Regions from separate parts of the Listeria immobilis genome, predicted to be linked through region 2. Evidence: riboswitches for the same ligand, from Rfam matches in the RefSeq annotation. Region 2 holds a riboswitch; the other holds the start of a gene.
What was found. Region 2 has a riboswitch for S-adenosylmethionine ahead of HCJ45_RS13145 (5-methyltetrahydropteroyltriglutamate--homocysteine S-methyltransferase). Riboswitches for the same ligand answer to the same signal wherever they lie in the genome.

Region 1 (14,988 bases), on a different contig from region 2:
AGCTCAGCTGGCTAGAGCGTTCGGTTCATACCCGAGAGGTCGTGGGTTCGATTCCCTCCGCCGCTATTTTCAATCTTGGACCTTTAGCTCAGTTGGTTAGAGCAGACGGCTCATAACCGTCCGGTCGCAGGTTCGAGTCCTGCAAGGTCCACTTGTCACTTTATTATTATCATGGAGGAATACCCAAGTCTGGCTGAAGGGATCGGTCTTGAAAACCGACAGGCGGGTAATACCGCGCGGGGGTTCGAATCCCTCTTCCTCCGTTTTTTTTTCACTTGTGATATGTGGACTAAATTTAATATTATTGTCGCGGGGTGGAGCAGTCTGGTAGCTCGTCGGGCTCATAACCCGAAGGTCGTAGGTTCAAATCCTGCCCCCGCAATAGTGGTTCCGTGGTGTAGGGGTTAACATGCCTGCCTGTCACGCAGGAGATCGCGGGTTCAAATCCCGTCGGGACCGCCATTATGGCTTGGTAGCTCAGTTGGTAGAGCACTTGATTGAAGCTCAAGGTGTCGGCAGTTCGATTCTGTCCCAAGCCATTCTTTTTAAAACATTTTTGCCTTATGGCGGATATGGCGAAGTGGTTAACGCACCTGATTGTGGTTCAGGCATTCGTGGGTTCGATTCCCATTATCCGCCCTTTGTTTTTAAAACTTATTATTATGCGGGTGTAGTTTAGTGGTAAAACTACAGCCTTCCAAGCTGTTGTCGTGGGTTCGATTCCCATCACCCGCTTTTTACCATGAATCTAGTTTTACTGAGGGCCTATAGCTCAGCTGGTTAGAGCGCACGCCTGATAAGCGTGAGGTCGATGGTTCGAGTCCATTTAGGCCCATTTTATTCCACAGTAGCTCAGTTGGTAGAGCAATCGGCTGTTAACCGATCGGTCGCAGGTTCGAGTCCTGCCTGTGGAGTTATTCTTTCAAAAAGAATAGAATTTTTATATCTGGGGAAGTACTCAAGTGGCTGAAGAGGCGCCCCTGCTAAGGGTGTAGGTCGCTCGCGCGGCGCGAGGGTTCAAATCCCTCCTTCTCCGCCAGATATGGCCCGTTGGTCAAGCGGTTAAGACACCGCCCTTTCACGGCGGTAACACGGGTTCGATTCCCGTACGGGTCATCCAAAAAACAATGTCGAACTTCGACATTGTTTTTTATTTATTAAAATTTCGGAGGCTGTTTATGAGTTCTAAAGGGAAATTTTGGATATTAACAATGGTTGTTGCCATCTCTGGGTTGTCTCAAGGGGTACTATTACCGCTGATTGCTATTATTTTAGAAGGTAAGGGTGTTAGCGCTTCAATAAATGGTTTTCATGCTACAGGAATTTATTTAGGTGTTTTACTTATTTCACCATTTATTGAAGCACCATTGCATAAGTATGGTTATAAGCCGATTATATTAGTTGGTGGAGGGCTAGTTGCCATTGCAATGCTAATTTTCCCAGTCTGGTTTAATTTGTACTTTTGGTTTGTGCTACGATTATTAATTGGGGTGGGAGACCATATGTTACATTTTTCTTCACAGACGTGGATTGGAGCAATGAGTGATCCTAGTAAGCGTGGGCGGAATATGGCTCTATATGGATTATTTTTTTCATTAGGATTTGCGATAGGTCCGCAATTAGTTAACTTAGCAGAAATTAATGTGAATTTACCGTTCTTTCTTTCTGGTGTATTGGTATTGATTGCCTGGATATTTGTTTGGTTTCTTAGGAATGATTTTGTTGGAGAGAAGGCAGATATTCGAAAAATTTCTTTTTGGGGTAGTTTAAAACGATTTTCTGATGTTTTTAAACTGGCTTGGGTTGCGATGATTCCTCCATTTTTATACGGCATATTGGAGACAGGACTTAATGCAACATTTCCTATTGTAGGTTTACGTGATGGTTTAGATACGATGATGATAGCGGTAGTGATTTCATCCTTCTCAGTTGGAACGATTATTTTTCAAGTGCCGATTGGGATTATTAGTGATAAATTTGGTCGAGGTCGAATGTTACCACTTTTGACGGGAACGGGTGCTATAGTGTTTGTCTTAACAGCTTTTGTTAAAATTCCTGTAATGTATGTGATTTTTTTCTTTGTTTTGGGGATATTATTAGGATCACTTTACTCACTGGGACTATCATACATGACTGATTTGACTCCGCTTGAGTTACTTCCAGCTGGAAATATTTTGGTGGGGATGTGCTTTAGCTTAGGGAGTATTATTGGACCAAGCGCTACAGGAATTATGATTGGTGTTTTTGGAAATCAAATATTTTATTTTGTAGTTGCCGGACTCCTTCTACTTGGCTGTTTGTTGTTAGCTTTGGGAGCACATAAAGAGACAATAAAAAAGAAAATCGAAATTTAATGATTGACAGCTTTTAGTTGTAAGTGGTATGATAACTTCAATCTAATTTAAGTAATAAAAAACTAAATAAATTACTCTTATTATGAGTGGTAGAGGGACTGGCCCGTTGAAACCCAGCAACCTTTCAATTCGTTGAAAAGGTGCTAAATCCTGCGAAGTGTGATGCTTCGAGAGATAAGAGAGACTTAAAAAGTTTCATTGTATTTGTGTATCGAAACTTCCAAACCTCTCTAGTTCTCTAGGGAGGTTTTTTCGTTGGCAAAAAAATAAAGGATAGGGTGATAAGTTATGGTAAAGGCGATTAGTTCAAATTTGGGGTATCCGCGACTTGGAGAGAAGCGCGAATGGAAACGAGCGTTAGAAAAATTTTGGAATGGATTAATTACAGAGCAAGAATTACTAGCTGAAACAAAAGCTTTGAGATTACATGCGCTAAAAAAACAACAAGAAAAAGGAATTGATTTAATTCCAGTGGGTGATTTTAGTTTTTATGATCAAGTACTTGATACAAGCGTAACTTTTGGTATTATTCCAAAACGATTTCAGCATGATGGTGGAAAAGTATCACTAAATACATACTTTGATATTGCTCGTGGAAAAAGTGAGGCAGTTGCTTCCGAAATGACCAAATGGTTTAATACGAACTATCACTACATTGTACCAGAACTTGTGGATGCGACTCCTAAAGTATTGCATAATCGGGCTCTTTATTATTACGAAGAGGCAAAAAAAGAGCTTGGTATTGATGGGAAACCTGTTCTTATCGGTCCAATTACGTATTTAAAACTCGGAAAAGGTAGTAATGCAGAAAGTTTTGAAGCATTAGTGGATAAATTTATTCCAGCCTATATAGAAATTTTAACAGAACTAGAATCTGCTGGGGTCGAGTGGGTACAAATAGATGAGCCTTATTTAGCAACAAGTTTCGCTAAAGAAGAATTACAGTTATTTGAAAAAGTGTATAAGGAGTTTCAAAAAGCAACACCAAACTTAAAGATCGAGTTACAAACTTATTTTGAAAGTTTGGATTATTATGAAGAGGTAGTGAATTTACCAGTTGCAGCAGTTGGGATTGATTTTGTTCATGATCACGGGGAGTCATTAAAGGCGTTAAAAACATATGGTTTTCCAGCAGATAAGTTTCTAGCAGCAGGAGTGGTTGATGGCAGAAATGTTTGGCGAAGTAATTTAGATGAAAAGTTAGAATTATTAAGCACTATTTCCAACTATGTTACTGATGGGAAACTAATTGTTCAGCCATCTAATTCGCTATTACATGTACCAGTGACAAAATGGAGCGAACCAGAGCTAGATGAAATCATTCTTGGCGGTTTATCATTCGCTGATCAGAAATTAGATGAAGTAGTTGTTTTAACAAAAGCTTTAACATTAGGTAAAGAGCATGTGGAAACAGAACTAAAAGAAGCTCGATTGGCTGTTTTAGCTTTAAATGAATCTAGTCATCGAAATAATCTAGAAGTTCAAGCGGCAATTGCAAATTTGGAAAATATTCGAGTCGAACGAGATTTACCATTTGCTGAGCGAATTAAACTACAACATGCTTGGTTGCAATTACCATTATTTCCAACAACAACAATTGGTAGTTTTCCGCAGTCACCCGAAGTTCGTAGTACCCGTGCAGAATGGTTGAAGGGAAATATCACGGATGCAGAATATAATGCCTTTATTGAAAAGGAAACAGCTCGGTGGATTCAAATTCAAGAAGATTTAGATTTGGATGTATTAGTTCATGGCGAGTTTGAACGGACGGATATGGTAGAATATTTTGGCCAAAAATTAGCAGGTTTTCAAGCGACGAAATTTGGCTGGGTTCAATCTTACGGTTCAAGAGCAGTTCGACCACCCCTAATTTATGGCGATGTTGCTTTTACAGAAGAAATTACCGTGAAAGAAAGTGTTTATGCGCAGTCGTTAACGAAACGACCGGTGAAAGGAATGCTTACTGCACCTGTGACTATTATTAATTGGAGTTTTGTTCGGGATGATATTCCTGAAAGTACTGTCGCTAACCAAGTGGGCTTAGCTCTTCGTAAAGAAGTAGAAGCACTAGAGCGTAATGGTATTAAAGTCATTCAAGTGGATGAGCCAGCTTTACGTGAAGGATTGCCACTAAAACGTGCAAGATGGGAAAAATATTTAAATGATGCCGTTTATTCATTTAAATTAACAACCACTTCGGTTCAAAACGATACACAAATCCATACCCATATGTGTTATTCAGATTTTGACGATATTATTGAAACTATAAGTGCTTTAGATGCGGATGTTATTTCTATTGAAACATCTAGAAGTCATGGAGAAATTATTTCGACTTTTGAAGAAGTGACTTATGATAAGGAAATCGGGCTTGGCGTTTATGATATTCATAGTCCACGTGTACCAACAGTAGCAGAGATTCAAAGTAATATTCACCGCGCTTTACGTGCTATTGATGCAAAACAGTTTTGGATAAATCCTGACTGTGGTTTAAAAACGAGAAAAGAGCCGGAAACAATTGCTGCACTTCAAGATATGATTAAAGCGACAAAAGAAGTACGTGCGGAATATCAAGTATTAGAGAAATAAGGAATGGAGGAGAGGTAATATGGCAAAGCTGAAACAAGAGACAATAGCTGCGCAAATTGGAAATAGAAAGTGTGAAAGAACGGGTGCTGTCAATATGCCAGTCTACTTTTCTACAGCTTACCAGCATGCCGATCTTGGAGTATCAACGGGATATGATTATACTAGAACGGGAAACCCAACGCGAGAGGCTTTGCAAGAAGCACTTGCAGATTTAGAAAACGGAACATATGCTTTTGCAACGAGTTCGGGAATGAGCGCTATTCAATTAGTTTTCCAACTTTTTAAAACAGGGGATCATATTATTAGCTCACAAGATTTATATGGAGGAACGTTTAGATATTTTGAACAGTTTGGTGCGCAGTATAAAATTGGCTTTTCTTATTGGAATGGTGCGAATTTAACTGATTTAGAAAAATTACTTCAACCGGAAACAAAAGCGATTTTTATTGAAACACCAACTAATCCTTTGATGCAAGAAACTGATATTGAGAAAGTAGCGAATTGGGCAAAGAAATATAACTTGCTTGTTATTGTGGATAATACTTTTTATACACCAGTTATCCAACAACCTCTTAATCTTGGGGCAGATATTGTGATTCATAGTGCGACAAAATACCTTGGCGGACACAATGACGTACTAGCAGGTGCAGTTATTGTAAAAGATGATTCACTGGGAGATTTCTTCTTTCAGCAGTTAAATGCGACAGGGACAGTATTATCACCATTTGATAGTTGGCTTTTGATTCGTGGACTGAAAACGCTTGTACTACGAGTTAAACAGCATCAAAAGAATGCGCAAAAAATTGCGGCATTTTTGGAGACACATTCTCTTATTGAGGAAGTACGTTATCCTGGACGCGGTGGTATGATAAGTTTCTTTATTCGAGATGCCGCCCTTGTTTCACCACTTTTAAAACAGCTGGAGTTATTTACTTTTGCAGAGAGTTTAGGCGGGGTGGAAAGTTTGATTACATACCCAACAACTCAAACACATGCGGATATACCTATAGAGTTAAGAAATTCCTATGGTTTAACAGATAAGTTATTACGAATTTCTGTTGGAATTGAAGCAAGTGAAGATTTAATTGCGGATTTAGCACAAGCTCTAGATAAAGTGGCGGAAGAGGTGGTTTCTTATGGGGAATAAATATAATCAAGACACCACTGTTATAAAAGCGAGTTTAGGTATTGATAAAGAAACAGGTGCATTAAATACGCCTATTCATTTGTCGTCTACATTTCACCAACATGATTTTGATAACTACCATAAATATGATTATGCGAGGAGCGGCAATCCTACTAGAGATAAAGTAGAAGATGCAATTGCTTGCTTAGAAGGAGGGACAGATGGTTTTGCTTTTGCAAGTGGAATGGCTGCGGTCTCTGCGGCGCTTTTAACCCTTTCAAAAGGAGATCATTTTATTATTGCAAAAGATGTTTATGGAGGGACTTTTCGGTTTGTGGAAAAGGTTTTACCGAGATTTGGAATTACGCATACCTTTGTAGATACTACTAATATTGATGAAATTGCTAATGCGTTTCAAGCGAATACGAAATTAGTGTATCTGGAAACACCGTCCAATCCATTATTACATGTTACTGATATTCGAACTGTTGCTAAACTTGCAAAAGCGAATGGTTGCTATACTTTTGTCGATAATACATTTTTAACACCATTAATTCAAAAACCGCTTGAGTTAGGTGCGGATTTAGTAATTCATAGTGCAACTAAATTTCTTAGTGGGCATAGCGATATACTTGCAGGGCTTATCGTTACGAATAATCCTCGTTTAGCGGAGGAAGTCTATTTCTTGCAAAATTCAACAGGGGGAGTGCTTGGTGTACAAGATGCTTGGTTATTACTTCGTGGTTTGAAAACACTCTCCGTACGGATGAAAGCAGGTGTTGAAACAGCTGAAAAAATAGCATTATTTCTAAATGCGGAGCCGGGAGTTCGAGCTGTACACTATCCTGGGTTACCTACGCATGCAGGCTATGATATTCAAGTGGAGCAAGCCACAAATGGCGGGGCAGTAATCTCTTTTGACCTTGGAAGTGAAGAAGCAGTGCGGCAATTTGTTAACCAACTAGAATTACCAGTATTTTCTGTAAGTTTAGGTGCGGTGGAAAGTATTTTATCTTATCCGGCAAAAATGTCACATGCGGCTGTTCCGGAAAAAGAGCGTTTGGCACAAGGGATTACGCCCGGTTTATTACGTTTCTCAGCGGGATTAGAGAATGTGGATGATTTAATTGCTGATTTCAAACAAGCACTTTCATTTGTGAAGAAGGGAAGTGTGGCACATTGAATTTGCGAAAAGATTTAAGTGAAAAAGTACTAATTGCAGATGGGGCAATGGGGACATTACTTTATTCTTATGGGGTAGATCGTTCTTTTGAGGAGCTAAATTTATCCCATCCAGAAGATATTGTCGCAATTCATAAAGCTTATATTGGCGCAGGAGCAGATATTATTCAAACAAATACGTATGGCGCTAATTATATCAAATTAGCTAGATATGGTTTAGAAGATGAAGTGAAGCGAATTAACCAGGCAGCAATTCGGTTGGCGAAAGAAGCTGCACGTGGGACGGGTACGTATATATTTGGAACGATAGGCGGAATAAACGGTGCTACGGATGCACGACTTCCTGCAGCACCACTTGAAGAAATTAAGCGTAGTTTTCGGGAGCAGTTATATTGTTTTCTACTTGATGGGGTAGATGCGATTTTACTGGAAACCTACTATGATTTAAATGAACTAAAGACAGTTTTAAAAATTATACGAGAAACGACAGACTTACCAGTAGTAGCTAATGTTTCTATGCATGAACCTGGTTTGCTTCAAAATGGGCAAAAACTGCCAGATGCTTTAGCGGAACTAATTGCGCTCGGTGCAGATGTTGTTGGAATTAATTGCCGACTTGGACCATATCATATGGCTCGTGCTCTTGAAACAGTGCCGCTATATGAGCATGCATATCTAGCCGTTTATCCAAATGCGAGTTTGCCAGAAATGCAAGAAGGAAAAGTAGTTTATCAATCAGATACAGATTATTTTGCGCATTATGGAGAGGTTTTTAGACAAGAAGGAGCACGGATTATTGGTGGATGTTGTGGAACGACACCAGACCATATAAAAGCACTTCGAGATGGCTTAAAAACAACGAAACCTGTTTTAGAAAAGGAAGTTCGACCTATTTTAGAACTAGTACCAGAAGAAGCAGTGGATGAGGAATTAGGAGAGCGGTTATTAGATAAAGTAAAAGAGCGCTTCACTGTTTTAGTGGAACTTGATCCACCAAGAACATTTGATACAACGAAATTTTTTGAAGGAGCAAAAGCTTTAGATGAAGCAGGGGTGGATGCTATTACTATTTCAGATAATTCCCTTGCGAGTCCGCGAATCAGCAATATGGCTCTGGCTTCAATTTTAAAACATGAACACGGAATTAAACCATTAATTCATTTGACGACTAGAGATCATAATTTAGTTGGAATGCATTCTCATGTGATGGGTTTTCATAAGTTAGGTTTGCATGATGTACTAGCAATCACGGGCGATCCGACCAAAGTAGGTGATTTCCCAGGTGCTTCTTCGGTTTTTGATTTACGCTCCGTAGAATTAGTACAATTAATTAAAAAGTTTAATGACGGAATTTCCTATACTGGTAAATCTTTAAAAGAGAAAGCGCGATTTCATGTCGGAGCAGCTTTTAATCCTAATGTATTGAATTTAGAAAAAGCAGTTCGTTTGATTGAAAGAAAAGTTGAATATGGCGCGGATTATATTATTACCCAACCAATTTATGATGTAAATAAAATAAAATTACTAAAAGAAGCACTTCAAAATGCTAATATTACTGTTCCGCTTTTTATTGGTGTGATGCCACTTTTATCAAGTCGAAATGCCGAATTTCTTCATAATGAAGTTCCGGGAATTAGGCTAACAGATGAAGTTCGAGAGCGCATGCGAGAAGCAGAAGAGAAGGGAAGAGCGAATGAGGAAGGAATGGAGCTGGCCTACGAAATAATGGATTCTATCTGCGACCATTTTCAAGGAATATATATAATTACGCCATTTTTACGTTATGATTTATCAATAGAATTAGCAAAATATGCTCAAAAAAAGCAACAAGTACCAATTGTTAGTAAATAAAAACAGGTTATCATCTCATAGGGGATGATAACCTGTTTTTTACATAAATAGATTTCGTGATAATAAACTTAACAGATAAGCAATTGCAAGGGTAATTCCAAAAATAGTGAGTGCTTTTGATGTGGACTTCATGGCTGGAATCATCGTGATTGGCGACGATTTACCGATGAAGCGTTTAACTGCACGAATTGCTTCTGGCAAACTAAGTAAAATCAGCAAGGTCCACCACGGCGCATTTTGAGTAAAAATAAGAGAAATTTCAAATACATAGCTAAAAAGAAAAGCAACAGCAAAGAGGACAGTTGCCCATTTACGTCCAAGTAAGATGGCTAACGTGAGTCGACCGTTTTTCTTATCCGGGTCTAAATCGCGAATACTATTAGCGAGTAGTAAGTTACCTACAAGCACCATTATCGGGATGGAAACGTAGACGATAAATGAACTAATAAATTCTGCTTGGATATAGAAGGAAATAAAAGTAATAATTCCTCCCATAAAGAATCCTGCCATAATCTCACCAAACGGGGTGTAGGCAATTGGATACGGGCCGCCTGTGTATAAAAAACCAACGAGCATGCAAATTGCGCCGAGTAAGCCAACATACCAATTGAGTTCCATTGATAAATATACGCCACCAAGGATGGATAAAATGTATAAAAAGATTGCAAGGAATAATATAAAACCTGGTCGCATTCCATTACGAACAATCGCGCCACCGTTACCAACCGAATGTTCATCGTCTTGTCCTTTTTTATAATCAAAGTATTCATTGAATAAATTAGCTGATGTTTGGATGAAGAAACAAGCAACTAACATGACAAGAAAACGTGTAAAATGAAAACTGGTATAACTCATTGCGACACTAGTTCCGAGAAATACAGGAACAAATGAAGCAACTAGTGTATGTGGACGAAGCAAGGACCACCATTTTTGAAAACCAGTTTGTTTCGTAAGTACAGATTTTGAAGCTTTACCCATGTTTTTCTCTCCTTTTTCACTTCCATATGTTTCAGATGTCTACCATTCATTTTAGGGAAATATTAGAACCACGTCAATAATTATTGCCGAAAAGGAAGAAAAAACGCAAATCAAGCAGTTTGGCTCGGTTTTTGGTATAATAGAAGATGTGAATGTAAAAGGAGAGATAAGCATATGAATACTAAATTGCCTCTTGATTTATTTAATCAAGCGAAACGTAGCGCAAGCCAAGATGAACCTGCCCTGTTTAGCTGGGTAACAGAACTTGATGAATTAGTGTCCCCAGTGAAATTATTTAAAAAGGCGGGTACTGCTTTTAAAGGTGAACGATTTTTCTGGCAAAATCCAGAAATGACACTAACAATGACTGGCTTTGGCGTTACGAAACAATTTTTGGCAGAAAAGAAAAAAGATGCTTTTCTTGGACTGCAAGAAAAAATTGAAAAACGACTGCGTTCAAGTGTAACTAATGCAACCGTAGATGCAACAGGTCCCCTTTATTTTGGTGGTTTTGCTTTTGATCCGGAACGTGATACAGAAAAAGAATGGCAGAGTTTTAAAGACGGCTTATTTTACTTACCATTATTTATGTTGACTAATAAAGATGGCAAAAGCTATTTAACGGTTAACTTATCTATTTATTCGGATGACACGGAGAGCAAATTAGAGGCTGTCTTTAACCAATGGCAAAAAATCATTCATCAAGAAGTTAATGAGGCAGAAATGGCTTTGCTAACTGATTCTAAAGAGCTAGGTAAAGAACATTTTATGGAAACCGCAAGTGAAATTATTGATTTAATCAACCATTCAGAGGATGTAAAAAAAGTGGTCCTAGCTAGACGGATGGGGCTTCGTTTCCAGCGACAAGTAGATAGTGCCATCATTTTGGAAAATATGCTAGAAACACAAGAAAACAGTTATTTCTTTCTCATTGAAAAAGGGTCTGGTGTATTCTTTGGAGCAAGCCCAGAGAGACTAATTGCTGTAAACAAGGATACGATTTATTCTTCTTGTGTAGCTGGTTCAACAGAGCGTGGTATGACGAAAGAAGAAGATGAGGAACTTGGAAATGCATTATTAAGTGATGTAAAAAATTTACAAGAGCATTCTTATGTTGTTCAAATGATGGAAGAGACTTTAAAACCATTTACAACGGGTCTATCATTATCCAGTCAACCTGTATTATTAAAAAATCGCGATATTCAACATCTATATATGAATATTACTGCAAAGAAAAAACCGGATGTAACTATGCTTGAAATGGTAAAAGCACTCCATCCAACACCAGCGCTTGGTGGACTACCACAAAAGATGGGTCTTGCAATTATTCGAATGAAAGAAGAAATGGACCGAGGACTATACGGTGCTCCAATTGGTTGGATTGATTTGAAAGGCCAAGGGGAATTTGCTGTGGCTATTCGATCTGGTTTAATTGTGGATTCGCAAGGAATATTATTTGCTGGTTGTGGGATTGTAGGAGATTCTATACCAAAAGAAGAATTAAAAGAAACTAAAGTTAAATTTCAACCGATGTTACGCGTACTAGGAGGCATGAAGAAATGACAAACCACGAACAAGTGCTGACAGATTATTTAGCTGCTTTTATTGAAGAGCTTGTACAGGCTGGTGTGAAAGAAGCAATTATTAGCCCTGGATCACGCTCAACACCTCTTGCACTAATGATGGCAGAGCATCCGATTTTGAAAATTTACGTGGATGTTGATGAACGCTCCGCAGGCTTTTTTGCTCTTGGTCTTGCGAAAGCATCTAAACGTCCAGTTGTTCTGCTTTGTACTTCTGGAACTGCTGCAGCGAACTACTTCCCAGCTGTTGGAGAAGCGAATTTATCACAAATCCCATTAATTGTTCTTACTGCCGATCGTCCGCATGAGCTAAGAAATGTGGGGGCACCGCAAGCGATGGATCAGTTACATTTGTATGGTACACATGTAAAAGATTTTACAGATATGGCTCTACCAGAGAATAGTGAAGAAATGATTCGTTATGCAAAATGGCATGGTAGTCGTGCAGTTGATATTGCTATGAAGACTCCTCGTGGTCCCGTACACTATAATTTTCCGCTTCGAGAACCACTTGTTCCGATTTTAGAGCCGTCACCATATACTGCAACAGGGGAACAACATCATCATGTACATATTTATTATACACATGAAGTTTTAGAAGACAGTGCTATTCAAAAAATGATTCGCGAATGTACCGGAAAAAAAGGTGTCTTCGTAGTTGGACCAATTGATAAAAAGGAAATAGAACAGCCACTGGTTGATTTAGCGAAGAAACTAGGTTGGCCTATTATTGCGGATCCACTTTCAGGATTACGTTCATACGGTGCAATGGATAATGTGGTAATTGACCAATATGATGCATTTATGAAAGAAGCTAAGATTTTACCTCAGCTGACTCCAGAAGTGGTAATCCGTTTTGGAAGTATGCCAGTGTCTAAACCACTTAAAAATTGGTTAGAAGCACTGAAAAATATCCGTTTTTATGTTGTTGATCCTGGTGCTGCTTGGAAAGATCCAATTAAAGCGGTAACAGATATGATTCACTGTGATGAACGATTCTTGCTAGATGTTTTACAAAAGCATATGCCTGCTGATGTAAAAAATGTCAATTGGCTGAATAGATGGATTACGTATAATGACACTGCTCGCCAAATTGTTATGGATGAAATGGCCAATACAACCTCCTTAGAAGAAGGGAAAATTGTTGCAGAATTACGGCGATTATTACCAGATAAAGCCGGTTTATTTATCGGTAATAGTATGCCGATTCGTGATGTCGATACGTATTTTCCACAAGTTGATAAAAAAATAAAAATGCTGGCTAATCGTGGAGCAAACGGTATTGATGGGGTAGTTTCATCAGCTTTAGGCGCAAGTGTTGTTTTTCAACCGATGTTTTTACTTATTGGTGATTTATCTTTTTATCATGATATGAATGGTTTACTTATGGCGAAGAAATATAAGATGAACTTAACAATTATTATAGTTAATAATGATGGAGGAGGAATTTTCTCTTTCTTACCTCAAGCTAAAGAACCAAAATATTTTGAGACGCTTTTTGGAACTTCCACTGAATTAGATTTTCGTTTTGCAGCTGCTTTGTATGATGCTGACTATCATGAAGCAACGTCAATAGATGCTTTAGAAGAAGCAGTAGATAAAGCGAATTTCCACAAAGGTTTAGATATTATTGAAGTGAAGACGAATCGTCATGAAAATAAGGCAAATCATCAATTGCTTTGGGACAAAATTGCGACAGCTTTAAAGGCACTTGATTAATATGCGAATTAACGGACAAACATATCATGTTACCACCTTTTTTAGTGGCGAAAATAGACCGGTATTATTGATGCTACACGGTTTTACTGGAACTAATGAGACCTATCAACAAGTTATTTTGAAATTAAAGAAGGATTATGATATTGTCGCGCCTGATATACTTGGTCACGGGAAAACAGCTAGCCCTAAAGCGTTAGAGCGCTATTCAATAGAACATATTTGCCAAGATTTAGCGGAAATCATGCATCAATTAAACATTGAGCAATGTATCTTGTTAGGCTATTCGATGGGTGGGCGAGTTGCAACTAGTTTTGCAGCAAGTTTTCCAGAAAAGGTTCAAGGACTTATTTTAATTAGTAGTTCCCCTGGTTTAGAGCAGGAATCTGACCGAACCAGCCGAATGATGGCAGATAACCAATTAGCAGAAACAATAGAACAAAAGGGTATCGAAGCTTTTGTCCAATACTGGGAAAAATTACCACTTTTTGCTTCCCAACAACAACTAACAATAGAAGAACAAAGAAAAGTAAGAAACGAACGATTATCACAAAAACCGCTTGGCTTAGCGATGAGTTTGCGAGGAATGGGTACAGGAAAACAACCATCTTATTGGGATGAACTAGCAAATTTCTTTTTTCCAGTTTTATTAATTACTGGTGAACTAGATGTAAAATTTGAAAACATTGCTAATGAGATGATAAAATACTTACCGTACGCAACACATCAATCCATTAAACAAGCAGGGCATGCTGTTTATTTAGAACAACCAACTACATTTCTTAGTGAGTTAAATCACTGGCTGGAAAGCAATTTAAAGGAGGAAGAACAATGAGTTTTAATTGGCAAACAGAAAAAGTATATGAGGAAATCAAATATGAAAGTTATGAAGGAATCGCGAAAATTACGATTAATCGTCCAGAAGTACATAATGCATTTACACCAAAAACAGTAACAGAAATGATTGATGCATTTAATTTAGCTCGTGATAATTCTAATCTTGGCGTAATTATTTTAACAGGTGAAGGTGAAAAAGCATTCTGTTCTGGTGGAGATCAAAAGGTTCGTGGTCATGGTGGCTATGTTGGTGATGATCAAATCCCACGCTTAAATGTGCTTGATTTACAACGTTTAATTAGAGTTATTCCAAAACCAGTTATTGCAATGGTCGCAGGATGGTCAATTGGTGGAGGAAACGTCCTTCAATTAGTGTGTGACTTAACGATTGCTGCAGATAATGCTAAATTTGGTCAAACTGGACCGAATGTGGGTAGTTTTGATGCTGGATATGGTTCTGGTTATTTAGCACGTGTTATTGGGCATAAGAAAGCGAAAGAAGTATGGTTTATGTGCCGTCAATATAGTGCAGAAGAAGCACTGGACATGGGCTGGATTAATACCGTTGTTCCATTAGCAGATTTAGAAAAAGAAACAGTAGCCTGGGCAAAAGAAATGCTACAAAAAAGTCCAACTGCGCTTCGTTTTATCAAAGCTGCTTTCAATGCCGATACAGATGGTTTAGCTGGGATTCAGCAATTAGCTGGAGATGCAACGCTTTTATATTATACAACGGACGAAGCAAAAGAAGGTCGCGATGCCTTTAAAGAAAAAC
Region 2 (14,988 bases):
ACCGTTAGCTTCTAAGTATTTTTTAATTGATTTTCAAAATCGTATTCTTTCATTTTAGTATATGCAATATATGTGCTCTTCGCATTTTCGACTGCTAAATCTATTTGCTTCTTTTTTCCGCCTTTTTGTGGAAATGAACTTGCTTTTTGAAGATTGGTTGATAAAGAATTTTTATTTAGTTTTTCTGCAATTAATAGCTCTTTAGGCCAGATGTTATTCGGATCTTGATAAAATTGATTGATAAAATCCGCTAAATCTTCTTGTAGTGATTTTTGAATTTGAAAAACGTGCCACTTAGTCCCGTTAATTGCACCATTACGAACAAAAAAGACAAAAACACTTAAATAATTATCTTCTGTGTAGCAACCGATAATATCACGATTTTTTAAACCTGGAAAAATAATATGCTGCTTTTCAATTGTTTCATTAATAGCGTGAATAGTATCTCGTAGTTCTGCCGCTCGTTCAAATTGTAATTTTTCTGTCGCGATTTGCATATCTTCTGTTAATTTTGCTTTGATATCTTTAACATCACCTTCTAAAAATCGCGAAATTTTTTGAATTTGAGCTTGATATACAGCCGGTTCAATTTCTGCTTGGCATGGGCCTAGGCATAATCCTAAATGATAATATAAACAAGGACGGCCAGGTTTTCCTTCACATCTACATAATGGGAAAAGTTTTTCTAATAATGCCACCGTTTGCCTTACAGAATAACGGCCTGGATAAGGACCAAAATAGTGTGCACCATCTGCTTTTGTTTCTACCACTACTTCAATATGCGGATTTTTTTCATTTGTAATTTTAATATATGGGTAGCTCGGACCTTCCTTTAACATAACATTAAAGGGCGGCTGGTATTTTTGAATTAAAATCATCTCTAGTAGCAATGCTTCTTTTTCTGTCGTTGTAATAATAAGCTCTAAATCGCTAATTTGCCGGACAAGTCGAGCTGTTTTACCAATTTGCTTACCAGTAAAATAAGACTTTACGCGGTTTTTTAGACATTTAGATTTGCCGATATAGAGAATTTCTTGCTTTTCATCTTTATATATATAACAACCTGGTGAATCAGGTAATAAAGTTAGTTTTTGTTGTAATTGCGTATTCAAAGGAATTACCTCCTCTAGAACACTTATTCTAGCGCTATCCATACCATTTGTAAAGATAAAAAAGAACTAGCTGAAAACTTCCAACTAGTTCTTTTGCTTATTTAATCTCCCCATACCTCGTTTGCTAATTTAACTATATAACGTAATTTATTCCATTGCTCTTCTTCTGTTAAAATATTGCCTTCTTCGGTGGAAGCAAACCCGCACTGTGGGCTAAGTCGTAATTGGGTGAGCGGAACTATTTTACTAGCTTCTTCAATACGCGCCTTAATTGTTGCCGCTTCCTCTAACTCACCTGTTTTAGAGGTAACTAAACCGAGAACAATTTTAAGATCCGGTCGGTTAACATATTGTAAAGGAGCAAAATCCCCAGAACGTTCATTATCATACTCTAAAAAGAAACCGTCTATATGTAACTGGCTAAATAAAGTTTCAGCTACAGGTCCATAGCCGCCCGAAGCAATCCAAGTTGAACGGAAATTCCCACGGCAAATATGCATCGTAATGACCATATCAGCTGGCTTATATTTCACAGCTTCATTTATTAAGGTTTTATATGTTTCCTGTAATGTATCTGGGTCAAAACCTCGCTTCCGAACCACTTCTCGCTGTTCATCAGAGCATAAATAACTCCATGAAGTATCGTCTAGTTGTAAATACCTGCAACCTGCATCATAAAAGGCTTGTATCGCTTTTTGATATGCTACTGCTAAATCGCTAGCAAATTTTGTAGTATCGTCTAAATATGGCTGATATTCAATATCTCCGCGGTAATGGAGCATCGCTGGACTTGGAATCGTTTGCTTAGCTACATGGTTTTCGCCAACTTGCTCTTTTAAAAACTGAAAATCAGCTATAAAAGGATGGGTTGTAAAGTCGATTGGACCTGTAATTTTTACTGAATGCGATTTAGTTTGCACCTGGCTAAACTGAATACCACCTTCCGCATCGTACCCTTCTACACCATCTAAATTCTCTAAGAAGTCAAAATGCCACCACGCTCGGCGGAATTCGCCATCTGTAATTGCTTTTAAGCCAACTTCTTTCTGCTTCTCCGCAATATATTTTATTTCTGTGTTTTCAACTGTACGAAGTTCTTCGGCTGAAATTTCACCCACTTCAAATTTCTTTCTCGCTTCTTTAATCGCCTTTGTTCGTAAAATACTCCCAACGTGATCTGCATAAAATGGTGCTACTTGCTTCATTTTCTTCGCCTCAATTCTTTATTATTTTTATGTACAAAAAAACTTCCCCTTAAAAGACAGCTTTTGAGGGAAAGTAGCTTTACCTGATTCGCATGCCTTATCTGTCAGTGTTACCTGCTGGATTTGGCACCGTGAGAAATCCGGTTGCCAAGGCTTCACTGGGCCAGAACCCTCCACCTTTCTTGATAAGTTGCTATGTAATTGTTTTTTATTATATCGTTTGTATAGATTGATTGTCAACTTTTTTCTGAATATTTATGCTTCTGCAATAACTTCGATTTCAATTTCGGCATCAAGTGGTAATTTTGCTACTTGAAATGCACTTCTAGCTGGGAAATCACTGGAAAAGAATGTTGCGTATACTTCATTAACTGCTGTAAATTGATTTAAATCTTTGAAAAAAACAGTTGCTTTGACGATTTTTTCCAAACTAGAACCAGCTTCTTCTAACACAGATGCTAGATTTTTAAAAGCTTGCTCGGCTTGTTCTGTCGCCCCTTCTGCTAATTCTCCAGTTGCTGGGTTAATACCAAGTTGACCCGATGTGAAAATAAAACCATTCACTTTTACAGCTTGCGAATACGGTCCAAGTGCTTTTGGCGCATTATTTGTTTGAATAATTTCTTTTGCCATTTTATCCCTGCTTTCTTTTGTGGTATGCTTTTATTCTAATCAATAAAGTTTGTTTTAGCAATTTAAAGGGGGAATTACTAATGGTTTTAACGATTTATTTGATTGCGATAACAGTTATTTCATTTCTAATGTTCGCTATTGATAAACGAAAAGCAATAAAACACGCATACCGTATTCCAGAATCCGCCCTTCTTCTTACTGCGTTTCTCGGCGGCGCATTTGGCAGTTGGATATCGATGCAACTTTTTCATCATAAGACACAAAAAACAAAGTTCCGAATTTTAGTACCGCTTGCGATGGTTTGGACAGTTGGAGCAGTTATTTGGTTGGTGTATTAAAATATTTTTAAATCAATAAAGATACCACAACCTAATCAAATGTTTAATCTTTTATTTGGAAAGAACGGACTTAAATAAACACTATTGATTGCCACGCATTACAATAAGCTTCACACGAAAAAGCAGAAATCCCATTAGAACAACTAGGGATTTCTGCTTTTATTATGCTTCTTTAAAAAATTTATTTTGAATGACTTTGATAATTTCCATCATAATTACTGCTCCGAGTGCTAGTCCTGCAGCAATTGACCATTCATGTAAGCCAAATGTTGCTGGGATGGAGAAGATTTCACGCGCTCCTGGTAAAACAGTGATTCCGTATAATGCGAAACAAAGTAATACCGCGCCAATTACATATTTATTGCTAAAGAATCCTGCGCCAAATGCAGTTTGAACATTTGAGCGGGCAGCAAAAGTTTGTAATGTACGAGCTAGGATAAGTGTAGTAAATGCCATTGCAACACTCATCTCTGGTGAAATTTGCATACCGATATATTGTGAGATGATTACGGCGATACCGATTAATACTCCGCGGCTAATCACTGCGCGCATCGTTCCACCGGCAAAAATCCCTTCGTTAATATCTCTTGGCTTGCGTTTCATCACGTCAGGTTCTGCTTTTTCCATACCTAAGGCGATTGCTGGCAGGGAATCATTGACTAAATTAATAAATAGTAGTTGTAATGCTGTAAATGGATTAATCCAGTCAAGTACAAGCGCGAATAAAATCGCAATGATTGCACCTAAATTACCTGCAAATAGATAGGCAATCGATTTCTTAATATTATCAAAAACAGTACGACCAACACCTACTGCATCCACAATGGAAACAAAGTTATCATCAGTTAATATCATTGCGGCGGAGTCTTTAGCAACATCCGTCCCGCTACCCATTGCAACACCAATGTCTGCTTGTTTTAAAGCAGGGGCATCATTAACACCGTCTCCAGTCATTGCGGTGATTTTACCTTTTTTCTGCCAAGCTTTAACAATACGGATTTTATTTTCTGGAGAAACTCGAGCATATACAGCAATATGCTCTAATTTATTGTCGAGTTCTTCTTCTGGCATTGCATCTAGTTCTTGACCTGTCAATGCAATATCATCAGCATCCATTAAACCAATGTCGCGGCCAATTGCTTGTGCCGTTGTTTTATGGTCTCCGGTAATCATAACTGTACGGATACCCGCTTTTTTCGACTCTTCAATAGAGGCATACACAGCTTCACGTGGTGGGTCAATCATTGCAGTTAAACCAACCAAGACAATATCTTGTTCATCCGATAGGTTTAATTCCGTAGTATCGGCCGGCATTCGTTTGTAACCATATGCTAGAACACGAAGCGCTTGATTAGAAAATTCTTCGTTTATTTCTTGTAGTTTCGCCAAAATTTCTGTTGTCATTGGCTTTTCTTCTCCGTCAAGGAAAACATAACTACAGCGAGCGAACATTACATCCGGTCCACCTTTTGTTAGCATTGCTTTATTTTCATTGAAGGTATGCAGCGTTGACATTAACTTACGATCTGAATCAAACGGAATTTCACCTTCACGGATGAATTTTTCGCGAATTTCATTGTAATCTTGATTATTTTTATTACTAAAAGCAATGAGCGCTACTTCGGTTGGATCACCAAGTTCTTTACCTTCTCCATTAATATTGGAGTCATTACAAAGTACCGCAATATGGATTAAACGGCGCTCCCCTTCTGACCAATTTTCTGGACTATCTGGGAAATTTTCTTTTGTACCATCTGGTAAGTAGTAGTCAACCACTGTCATTTTATTTTGGGTTAATGTCCCAGTCTTATCTGTACAAATAACGCTTGTGGATCCTAATGTTTCCACAGCAGGGAGTTTTCTAATAATCGCATGTTGTTTGGCCATTTTATTCGTTCCAACTGCAAGAACAATCGTTACGATGGAAGAAAGTGCTTCTGGAATCGCCGCTACAGCCACTGCTACAGCAAACATAAAGGCATTTAGAATCGCCGTCGCCATATCCGCAGAATCATTTCCTAAAAATACACGTCCTGCTTCTACAGCAAAAATTAAAATACAGAGCGCTAAAATTCCAAGTCCCAATTTTTTACTAAATGTTTCTAATTTTCGTTGTAATGGTGTTTGTTTTGCTTCAGCAGTTTCAAGAAGTCCAGCAATCTTACCAATTTCCGTTTCGCTAGCAGTCCCGGTTACAACAAACATACCACGACCGTATACGACTAGCGAACCGCTGAACACCATATTGACACGGTCCCCAAGTCCTACTTCATCCGAAATCGTATCTATATACTTTTCGACCGCTTCTGATTCACCTGTCAGCATTCCTTCGTCAATCTTCAAAGAACCACTTTCAAATAAACGACCATCTGCTGGGACAAAATCACCTGCATCTAAGATAACTACATCACCAGGTACTAATTCGCGGGCATGAATGCTTTGTTTACTACCATCACGAATAACTTTAGCCACTGGGGCAGACATTTCTCTTAAAGCATCAAGCGAACTCTCAGCTTTTCTTGTTTGAACAACACTAATCACTGAGTTTACAATTAACACTAAAAAGATAATTAAGGATTCAACCACTTCTCCAAGTACTAATTGAACAAGTGCCGCAATAACCAACACTATAACCATTGGATCTTTAAATGTTTCTAAAAAAAGTTTCCATAACGGGTCTTTCTTTTTATTTTTCAATTCATTAAAGCCATACTTTTCTTGCCGTTTTGTTACCTCCGCTGTTGTTAGACCTTTTTCGGTCGCATCTAGTTGAACAAATGTTTCTGCCGCGCTTTTGCGGTATATCTCCAATCCCTTCAGTCCCTTCCAAATAGTTTATGTGTTAAGTATAACAAAACTTTACATGGAAATAATATTGATAAGGAAAAGAATTTACATACTCTTAACAAATAGCGCTTTCATCCATCCTATAAGCCTCCGGAAAATACATTTAAGTTGACCTGGTTTTCATCATGCCAAAACTATTGTTGAAGCTAATAGATAAGCAAATGGCTGTTTTGGGGATGATTGCAGAAATTTGCAGTTATCGGCATCAACTATATTACACCCATTCTGCTTTACCTACTATTCGCGGTCAAATTTACAACTCGATTGGTCATGAAGCTCCTACAATTATGGGGTAATTCTAATTATGGTTGCTAGTTTTCTTATCTATAAAAAAGCAAGTAGGCAAACCTACCTTTAAAATAGGCAAAGAGCTTCAGATAGTGTAAACTAACTAAAACAACTATTCGTTTTTAAAGAGGAGGAAAAACATGAAGTGGTTAGAAAAAATTTCTTCCATTGTTCCGATTTTACTTCGATTGACTTTGAATTTAGCATTAATTATGGTTGGTTTTACCTTAACCGCCTTTTTAATTAGAGAAGCTTTTACCATATTTAATAATATTTTCTTTTTAGATACGGAAGTTTCCTATTATTATATGACGCAAGATATTTTAACATTTTTCCTTTACTTTGAATTTATTGCGTTAATTGTTAAGTATTTTGAATCGCATTTCCACTTCCCGCTAAGGTATTTCATTTATATTGGTATTACAGCAATCATTCGCTTTATCATTGTTGATCATTCTAGTGCAACGTCTACTTTAATTCTCTCAGGAGCCATCTTAATACTTGTTGCAGCACTCTTTTTAGCCAATACCAAAATGTTAAAACGCGAATAAAAAACAGGTGCATTTGGTAGTTTCATTATTACCATTTGCGCCTGTTTTTTATTTTTATCGTTTAGAAGGTTTTTTACTGAATAAGAATAATCCAGCTGTTAGTAACACGAGGAATCCTCCAAATAGGACTGTTGCTAAACCATCGGAGTCCCCTGTTTTAGGAAGGTTATTTTCTTTGTTTATTACAGAATTTCCGCTTTTGACTGGTTCCACTGTTGAGCTATCATTTGGTTGTTTTGCAGAATCCAATGCCGTTTCTGCAGTCTTCTCTTTGGCTGGGATTTCACTATTATTCGCTACCTCTGTTGATGCTTTTAGAGAAGGTTCTGTTGGATTTGCTGTTGCAGTTTTTGTTGGATTTTCTGTTGCTTCGGTTGAAGGTGTTGTTTCTGCTTTGGCAAATGTATTGGTAGAAGTTTCTGTTGTGGAATCTGTAGAAGTTGTTTCAGGAAGGGTTGTACTATCCTCTGATTCTACTTTTTCATAGACATACGTTACTTGTTGTTCTTGATCTGTAAAAATACCAGTTGCATTAGTGGGGGCTTCATTTAACTCAAAGCCGTCTATTTCTTTTGGAGTTGTTTCAAATGTATCATCTAGTTTACCACTAATAATATCTGCAGTTGCGATTTCATTTCCTTCTGTATCTGTGTATTTGACTACTATATTTGCGCCAGCAGCTCTTTCATAGACGTAGTTAACTGTTTGTCTTTGCTCACTGTAGTTCCCTGTCGCATTATCTGGTGGACTTTTTATGACCCAACCATCCAACTCTTTAGAATCAGTTACATAACTTTCGCCCAAATTTCCTGTTAATGATACATCGTCAGCCAGCAGATTGCCAAATTCATCTAAATAGCGTACTGTTACAGCTGATTTTATATTAACTGAGTATTGGAAGGATGCCTTATTTCCTGCACCATCTTGATATTCTAAATTGATTGACCCTACCCCTGCTTTTGTAGGTGTTCCTGAGATAACCACATCAGCATATTGATAAAGCGTTCCTGTTGCATTGCTTTCCCCATAAGTCACATTGGAATTTACGCCTTCAAGATTAGTTAAAGTGACATTGACCGGAGTAATATAACTTCCCCAAGCACCTTCAGAATTTTTTTGATCTTGAAGATGAAGACTAATTTTAAATGGCTTATCTAAATTTTTCTCTATATCATAAGTTTCTGCAGATGCTGCAAAAGGTGAAGCCATTAAAACGGAAACAGCGAGTACCATACCTAAAAATAATAAACTTAATTTTTTCAAATCTGCACCTCTTTTGTAGTTAATTTCAATAATCTTTCTTACATGATTAATTATACTGCTGTTTCTTAAAATAGTTACAGGTATAAAGACTTATTAAAATGGATAAATTGTGACAAAAATAAATTTAAGCGCTTATATCAATAGAATTTTTAAGTGAAATATTCTCAAAAGTGTAGAAATGGCAAGATTTTATTGCTTTTTTAGCTATTTTTCTACTTTTTTCGGTTTAACGTACTTATTAAAATTTGTTTTGTCAAGATTAAATTACACATAACTAATATATACTCGTACTTAAATTGAATACACTATCTGTTGGCTGCTTTCTAGTTGAACATACATTACATTAACCGCTTTAATCTATGGTACAATAAAGCAAAAATACCTTTAGAAAAGAGCGTTGCTATGGAATTTTTACTTATTTTACTTCCTGTTTTTGGGATTTTTGCTATTGGGTTTATTGGACAAAAAACATTAAAATTCGATATTCCTAATCTTTCAAAATTAACCCTTTACTTAATGTCCCCATTTCTTGCATTTACTACCTTTTATACAAATCCGCTATCAATTGATTATCTGTATTTGGCGATATACATTTTTGCCCTCTGTTTAATTTTGATTTTACTAGTTAGCTTGATTAGCTTTTTATTTGGGTATAACTTGCAAGATCGCTGTGCATTAATTTTGGCTAGTGCATTTATGAATAACGGAAATTACGGAACACCGGTAGTTTTGCTCGTTTTTGGTGCATCTGGGCTTGATATTGCAGTTGTTTTAATGGTTTTACAACAACTGGCAATGAGTACGATTGGCGTTTATTTCGCTGCTAAAGGAAGCAAAGACTCCGGTGGCATGAAAGCTGTTATCAAAAAAGTGGTCCGAATGCCCATTGCTTACGGCGCATTACTTGGACTTGGATTTCAATTAGTACATATTTCGCTACCGGCCGCGTTAATGACCTGTGTGAAACTTGTTGGTGATGCAGCAATACCAACGATTATGATTGTGCTTGGTATGCAACTTGCAGTAATTTCCTTTAGAAGAATTGAACTTGATAAAGTAGGAATTGCGCTTATTTTAAAATTGTTAATTGCTCCACTGATTGCACTTGGCTTAACCTTTATTCTTCCAGTAGACGAAATGACCAAGCAAATTATGATTTTACTTGCAGCAATGCCAACTGCCGCTAACACTACTTTAATGGCTGTTCAATTTGATACAAAACCCGATTTAGTTTCAAGCGCGACTTTTATTAGTACCGTTTTAAGTATTATTACCTTACCGATTGTTTTATATTTTCTTCATCCAGTTTTTTAGGACGGGCCTGCGCTCGTCTTTTTTGTATAGACCAATTATTAAACAAAACCCTTGTATTAAGTTAGTTTAAGAAATATAATAGCTATACCAATTATAAAAAGGAGTAGCTGCTTATGGAAGAAATGGATGTAAAGTATTTACGTTTACTAGCAAAACAATATCCTACTATTGCGAAAACGGCGACAGAAATTATTAATCTGGAAGCAATTATGAACTTGCCAAAAGGTACAGAACATTTTTTAAGTGATATACATGGTGAATATAGTGCTTTTGAACAGGTATTACGTAATGGTTCCGGTGTTGTTAAACGGAAAATCCGTGATATTTTTGGTGCAGAGCTTGATGATTCAGAAATAAATTCACTTAGTACTCTTATTTATTATCCCGAAGAAAAAATGGATTTAATTACGAAAGAACAAAACGATATGGGTGCCTGGTATCGTACGACGCTTTTTCGTTTAATTGAACTTTGCCAATATGTTGCTTCGAAATACACGCGCTCTAAAGTACGAAAAGCAATGCCAGAAGATTTTACTTACATATTAGAAGAGTTATTACAAGAAAACTATAATGATGATGATAAAAAATTATATTATGAAGAAATCATTCAACATATTATCTCACTTGACCGTGCTGAAGAATTTATTAGCGCCCTGTCACGTTTGATTCAACAACTCGTCGTCGATCATTTGCACATTGTTGGCGATGTATATGACCGAGGTCCCTATCCAGATAAAATTATGGATACATTAATGAATTACCACTCGCTTGATTTCCAGTGGGGTAACCATGATATTTTATGGATGGGAGCTGCAAGTGGTTCCAAAGTTTGCGCAGCTAATGTAATACGAATTTCTGCACGTTACTTAAATCTAGATATTTTAGAAGATAGTTATGGTATTTCTTTACGCCCGCTTGCTCTTTTTGCTGATGCTATTTATCAAGATGACCCCTGCACTTATTTCCAACCTAAAAATGAAGATAATATTGAGTATAGTAACGCCGAAATCACCCAAATTGCCCGAATGCATAAAGCAATCGCTATCATTCAATTTAAACTGGAAGGCGCAATTATCCAACGGCACGACGAATTCGATATGAAGCACCGTTTAGTTCTCGATTTTATTGATTATCAAAATGGACGTATTCATTTAAAAGGAAAGAACTATGACTTACTTGATACACATTTTCCGACTATTGATCCTGCGCAGCCCTATCAATTAACGTCTGCTGAACAAGAACTGATTGATAAAATTATTGCTGCCTTTAAAAATTGTCGTCGCTTGCAAAAACATGTTCAATTTTTATATGCGAAAGGCAGTATGTTCCTGACTTATAATGGAAATTTACTTTATCACGGTTGTATTCCGCTTCATCAGGATGGGGAGTTTATGGCGATGGAATTACACAAGAAAAAATATACTGGTCGCGCACTGCTGGAACAATTTGAAATGCTTACCAGAGAAGCTTATGTTCGTCCAGCTGGTACTAAAGAAAAGAAATATGCTTGTGATATTGTTTGGTATTTATGGACCGGAGCTATATCGTCTTTGTTTGGAAAAAGCGAAATGACCACATTCGAGCGATATTTTGTTGCTGATAAAGAGACACATACCGAAGAAAAAAACCCTTACTATAAATTGCGCAATGAAGAAACTATTTGTAAAAAAATCTTAGTGGAATTTGGTCTCGATCCGAATAATGGACATATAATTAATGGACATACCCCCGTAAAAGAAGGAAAAGGTGAAAGTCCTATTAAGGCAGACGGAAAAATGCTCGTTATTGACGGCGGATTTGCAAAAGCGTACCATAAAAAGACTACCTTAGCGGGATATACTCTGTTATTTAATAGTTATGGGTTACAACTAGTCAGTCACCAACCATTTACAAATAAAGAAGATGTTGTTAAAAATGAAACGGATATTCTTTCTACAAGACAAGTAATTGAAATGGAAAGTAGTCGAAAACGGGTTAGAGACACAGATGTCGGCAAAGAACTTAATAGCCAAGCAGAGGATTTAAAACAACTATTGCATGCTTATCGAATTGGGTTACTCCACGAAAATCATTAAAATAAATTGTCATAAAACTTTCACATGTCGCAAATTGCCTTAACTGCAACGTGGTTTCGTATATTTGCCTGTTTTTATATCCTTTTTACTAGTGCAAGATTGCTCAAAAAAAGTTATATTAAAATAGTAGCTATTTCTTTATATTTTTGCTCACTAAAGAATATCTATTCATTCCCACATTGCTTATGATTCCCACAAATCCTAAGCAAAAAGGACCCAGAAAAAATGTCTGGGTCCTTTTTTTATTTTTCTTGTTCGCGTGCTTTTCTTCTCGCTTCTCTAGCAGCTTTTCTGGCCGCGCGTTCGTCATCAACTGGAGCTGTTCCACTTGTTTCAGCAACTTCTTTTTTCTTGAATATTTTTTCTAAATCTAAACCAGCCATTGTCGCATATCGTTTAAAACGTTTTTCAGCATCAGTTCGCGTTTTTTCGGATAGCTTACGTGCTACTTCTGGATTTGCTTTATATAAAGCTGAATAACGTGTTTCTCGTTTTAAGAAATCTTCAAATTGGTCAAAATCGACTTTTTTGAAATCCATCGTCATTGGATTTTTACCTTTTTCTTCAAGCGCTGGATTATAGCGATATAAACTCCAATAGCCACATTCTACAGCTTTTTGCGTTTCGGTTAACATCGTTTTCATCCCACTTGAAATACCGTGATTAATACATGGCGTATAAGCAATAATAAGCGAAGGACCAGGATATGCTTCTGCTTCCTCAATTGCTTTTAAAGTTTGTCGCTTACTTGCTCCCATCGCAATTTGCGCTACATAGATATTACCATAACTCATCGCCATCACGCCGAGATCTTTTTTACCTACTGATTTTCCGCCAGAAGCAAATTTTGCAATAGCGGCTGTTGGTGTTGCTTTGGAAGACTGACCACCTGTATTAGAATAAACTTCATTATCCATTACAAAAATATTCACATCTTCTCCTGATGCTAAAACATGATCAATTCCACCAAAGCCAATATCATAAGCCCAACCATCACCACCAAGCATCCACTGTGAACGTTTAATAAATAGTTCTCGATCATTATAAATTGATTCGAGTATTAAGTTGCCATCCATTTCACTTAATAGAGCAAGTTGTAACTGTTCAGCTCGTTCACGCGTATCTTCGCTAACATCCATCTTCGTTTGCCATGTAGTTAACACTTCACGTAAATTATCAGAAAGCACCTCTTCTGTTAGTGCTTTTGAAACCTTGTTACTTAAAGCTTTTCGCATGGTTTGATTGGCTAGATACATACCATATCCGTATTCTGCGTTATCTTCTAATAAGGAATTTCCCCACGCAGGTCCATGCCCTTTGTCATTGACAGTGTAAGGCGTTGCAGGTGCTGATGCCCCCCAAATAGATGAACAACCAGTCGCATTAGCAATCATCATACGGTCACCAAACATTTGCGTTAATAATTTTACATAAGGTGTTTCACCACAACCTGCACAAGCACCCGAAAACTCAAGTAATGGCTGTTCAAACTGGCTACCAGGAACAGTATTTTTCTTACTTGGATTTTTCTTAGGTTTTACATTGATAGCAAATGACCAATTCGGATTTTCTTTGGCAGCTACTTCTTCAAATGGTTTCAAAACTAAAGCTTTATCCTTGGCTGGACAAGTTTCTGCACATAAATTACAGCCTGTACAATCCATTGGCGAAACTTGTATCCGATATTGAAGACCATCTTTCCCGCGCATTTCTCGAGTCATAAAACCTTCTGGAGCAGATGCTAATTCTGCTTCATCTGTTAAAATTGGACGAATTGCAGCATGAGGACAAACAAATGCACATTCATTACACATCGTACAGTTTTCAGAAATCCATTCCGGAACTTCTAGTGCAATTCCGCGTTTTTCATAAGCTGCTGTTCCTGCTGGATACGCTCCACTCACCATACCATTTGAAATTAAATCTCCAACTGTTAAGGCATCCCCTTCTAATCGATTAACTGGTTCCAGAATATTTTTAATATATGCTGGTCGATCGGTAACCGCTTCTTTGGTTACTGCGGTTTCCCCATTAGCCCAGCTTTCAGGCACTTCTACTTTGTGTAAATTAGCTACAGTTTGATCCATCGCAATAATATTTTTCTCGGCTACTTGCATATCTTTTTTTCCATAAGTAGCAATAGCGGATTGTTTTAGATCTGCAAGTGCTTTTTCAAATGGTAAAATATCAGTTACACGGAAAAAGGCCGTTTGCATAACTGTATTAATTCTCCGTCCAAGCCCAGCATTACCAGCGATTTTCATTGCATTTAATGTATAAAACTGAATATTATTTTTTGCAATATAAGCACGCATGCTAGCTGGCAAATGGCGCTCTAGTTGTTCGCCTTCCCAAATGGTATTTAATAGAAATATACCACCTGGTTTTAAGCCTTTTAGCAAATCATAAGAACGTAAATAAGCAGATGTCGAACAAGAAACAAAGTCAGCTTGTTGAATTAAGTAGGCTGACCGAATGCTTTTTTCACCAAAACGCAAATGGGAAACAGTCAGTCCTCCCGATTTTTTGGAATCATAAGAAAAGTAGCCTTGTGCATACAAATCCGTATTATCCCCAATGATTTTAATGGCTGCTTTATTGGCACCAACTGTCCCATCTGATCCAAATCCCCAGAATTTACATTGGAACGTTTTTTCTGCGGTTAAATCACTTGGTCCGCTATTTAAAATGGAGAGATTTGTAATATCATCAGTAATACCAATCGTGAAGCGAGGTTTTGGTTTTTCTTCACTTAGGTGCGAATAAACACCAAGAATCTGGTCTGGTGTAACATCTTTTGAACCTAAGCCGTATCTTCCTCCAATAACTAGTGGTCGCGTTTCACTATCATAAAGCACACTTTGAACATCAAGTAATAGTGGCTCACCGCCTGCCCCAGGTTCTTTCGTTCGGTCAAGTACAGCTACACGTTCTACTGTGTTTGGTAGTTTTGCTAAAAAGTTTTCTGCTGGAAATGGGCGATATAAGCGGATATTTAATAATCCAACTTTCTTACCTTGTTGCGTTAAATAATCAATTACTTGCTCAATGACAGGTGTGACAGATCCCATTGCCACAATGACATCTGTCGCATCGTCTGCTCCATAATAATTAACTAAATCATAATCCGTTCCACGTAGTTGATTAATTTCTTGCATGTAATTTTGGACAATACTAGGAATCTCTTCATAATAGCGGTTAACCGTTTCTCGTTGTTGGAAAAAAATGTCTGGATTTTGGTTGGAACCGATTGTTTTTGGATTATTTGGTGTCATCGCTCGATCTCTAAATTGTTGCAAAGCATCTTGATCTAGCAAATTTTCTAATTCACTATATTCAAGTACCTCGATTTTTTGAAGTTC

Region 1: linked by a shared signal. The riboswitch ahead of metE (5-methyltetrahydropteroyltriglutamate--homocysteine S-methyltransferase) and the one ahead of HCJ45_RS13145 (5-methyltetrahydropteroyltriglutamate--homocysteine S-methyltransferase) in region 2 are both predicted to bind S-adenosylmethionine.

What each region holds. Positions count from the first base shown of each region.
Region 1 covers NZ_JAASUA010000001.1:559,635-574,622, reverse strand. Annotated here, with positions in the region: tRNA gene HCJ45_RS02940 (tRNA-Met) at 1-66, shown strand, start outside; tRNA gene HCJ45_RS02935 (tRNA-Ile) at 78-151, shown strand; tRNA gene HCJ45_RS02930 (tRNA-Ser) at 174-263, shown strand; tRNA gene HCJ45_RS02925 (tRNA-Met) at 309-382, shown strand; tRNA gene HCJ45_RS02920 (tRNA-Asp) at 387-462, shown strand; tRNA gene HCJ45_RS02915 (tRNA-Phe) at 467-539, shown strand; tRNA gene HCJ45_RS02910 (tRNA-His) at 567-639, shown strand; tRNA gene HCJ45_RS02905 (tRNA-Gly) at 665-735, shown strand; tRNA gene HCJ45_RS02900 (tRNA-Ile) at 762-835, shown strand; tRNA gene HCJ45_RS02895 (tRNA-Asn) at 842-914, shown strand; tRNA gene HCJ45_RS02890 (tRNA-Ser) at 949-1,039, shown strand; tRNA gene HCJ45_RS02885 (tRNA-Glu) at 1,045-1,116, shown strand; gene HCJ45_RS02880 (MFS transporter) at 1,179-2,354, shown strand; SAM riboswitch class I at 2,429-2,535, shown strand; gene metE (5-methyltetrahydropteroyltriglutamate--homocysteine S-methyltransferase) at 2,643-4,940, shown strand; gene HCJ45_RS02870 (aminotransferase class I/II-fold pyridoxal phosphate-dependent enzyme) at 4,960-6,087, shown strand; gene metC (cystathionine beta-lyase) at 6,077-7,249, shown strand; gene HCJ45_RS02860 (bifunctional homocysteine S-methyltransferase/methylenetetrahydrofolate reductase) at 7,246-9,099, shown strand; gene HCJ45_RS02855 (1,4-dihydroxy-2-naphthoate polyprenyltransferase) at 9,139-10,077, opposite strand; gene HCJ45_RS02850 (isochorismate synthase) at 10,252-11,640, shown strand; gene menD (2-succinyl-5-enolpyruvyl-6-hydroxy-3-cyclohexene-1-carboxylic-acid synthase) at 11,637-13,379, shown strand; gene menH (2-succinyl-6-hydroxy-2,4-cyclohexadiene-1-carboxylate synthase) at 13,381-14,211, shown strand; gene menB (1,4-dihydroxy-2-naphthoyl-CoA synthase) at 14,208-14,988, shown strand, end outside.
Region 2 covers NZ_JAASUA010000012.1:76,975-91,962, reverse strand. Annotated here, with positions in the region: gene uvrC (excinuclease ABC subunit UvrC) at 12-1,154, opposite strand; gene HCJ45_RS13145 (5-methyltetrahydropteroyltriglutamate--homocysteine S-methyltransferase) at 1,214-2,317, opposite strand; SAM riboswitch class I at 2,412-2,509, opposite strand; gene HCJ45_RS13140 (RidA family protein) at 2,573-2,950, opposite strand; gene HCJ45_RS13135 (DUF1294 domain-containing protein) at 3,031-3,288, shown strand; gene HCJ45_RS13130 (calcium-transporting ATPase) at 3,451-6,099, opposite strand; gene HCJ45_RS13125 (hypothetical protein) at 6,261-6,431, shown strand; gene psiE (phosphate-starvation-inducible protein PsiE) at 6,564-6,974, shown strand; gene HCJ45_RS13115 (MucBP domain-containing protein) at 7,029-8,237, opposite strand; gene HCJ45_RS13110 (AEC family transporter) at 8,640-9,551, shown strand; gene HCJ45_RS13105 (fructose-1,6-bisphosphatase) at 9,665-11,626, shown strand; gene nifJ (pyruvate:ferredoxin (flavodoxin) oxidoreductase) at 11,869-14,988, opposite strand, start outside.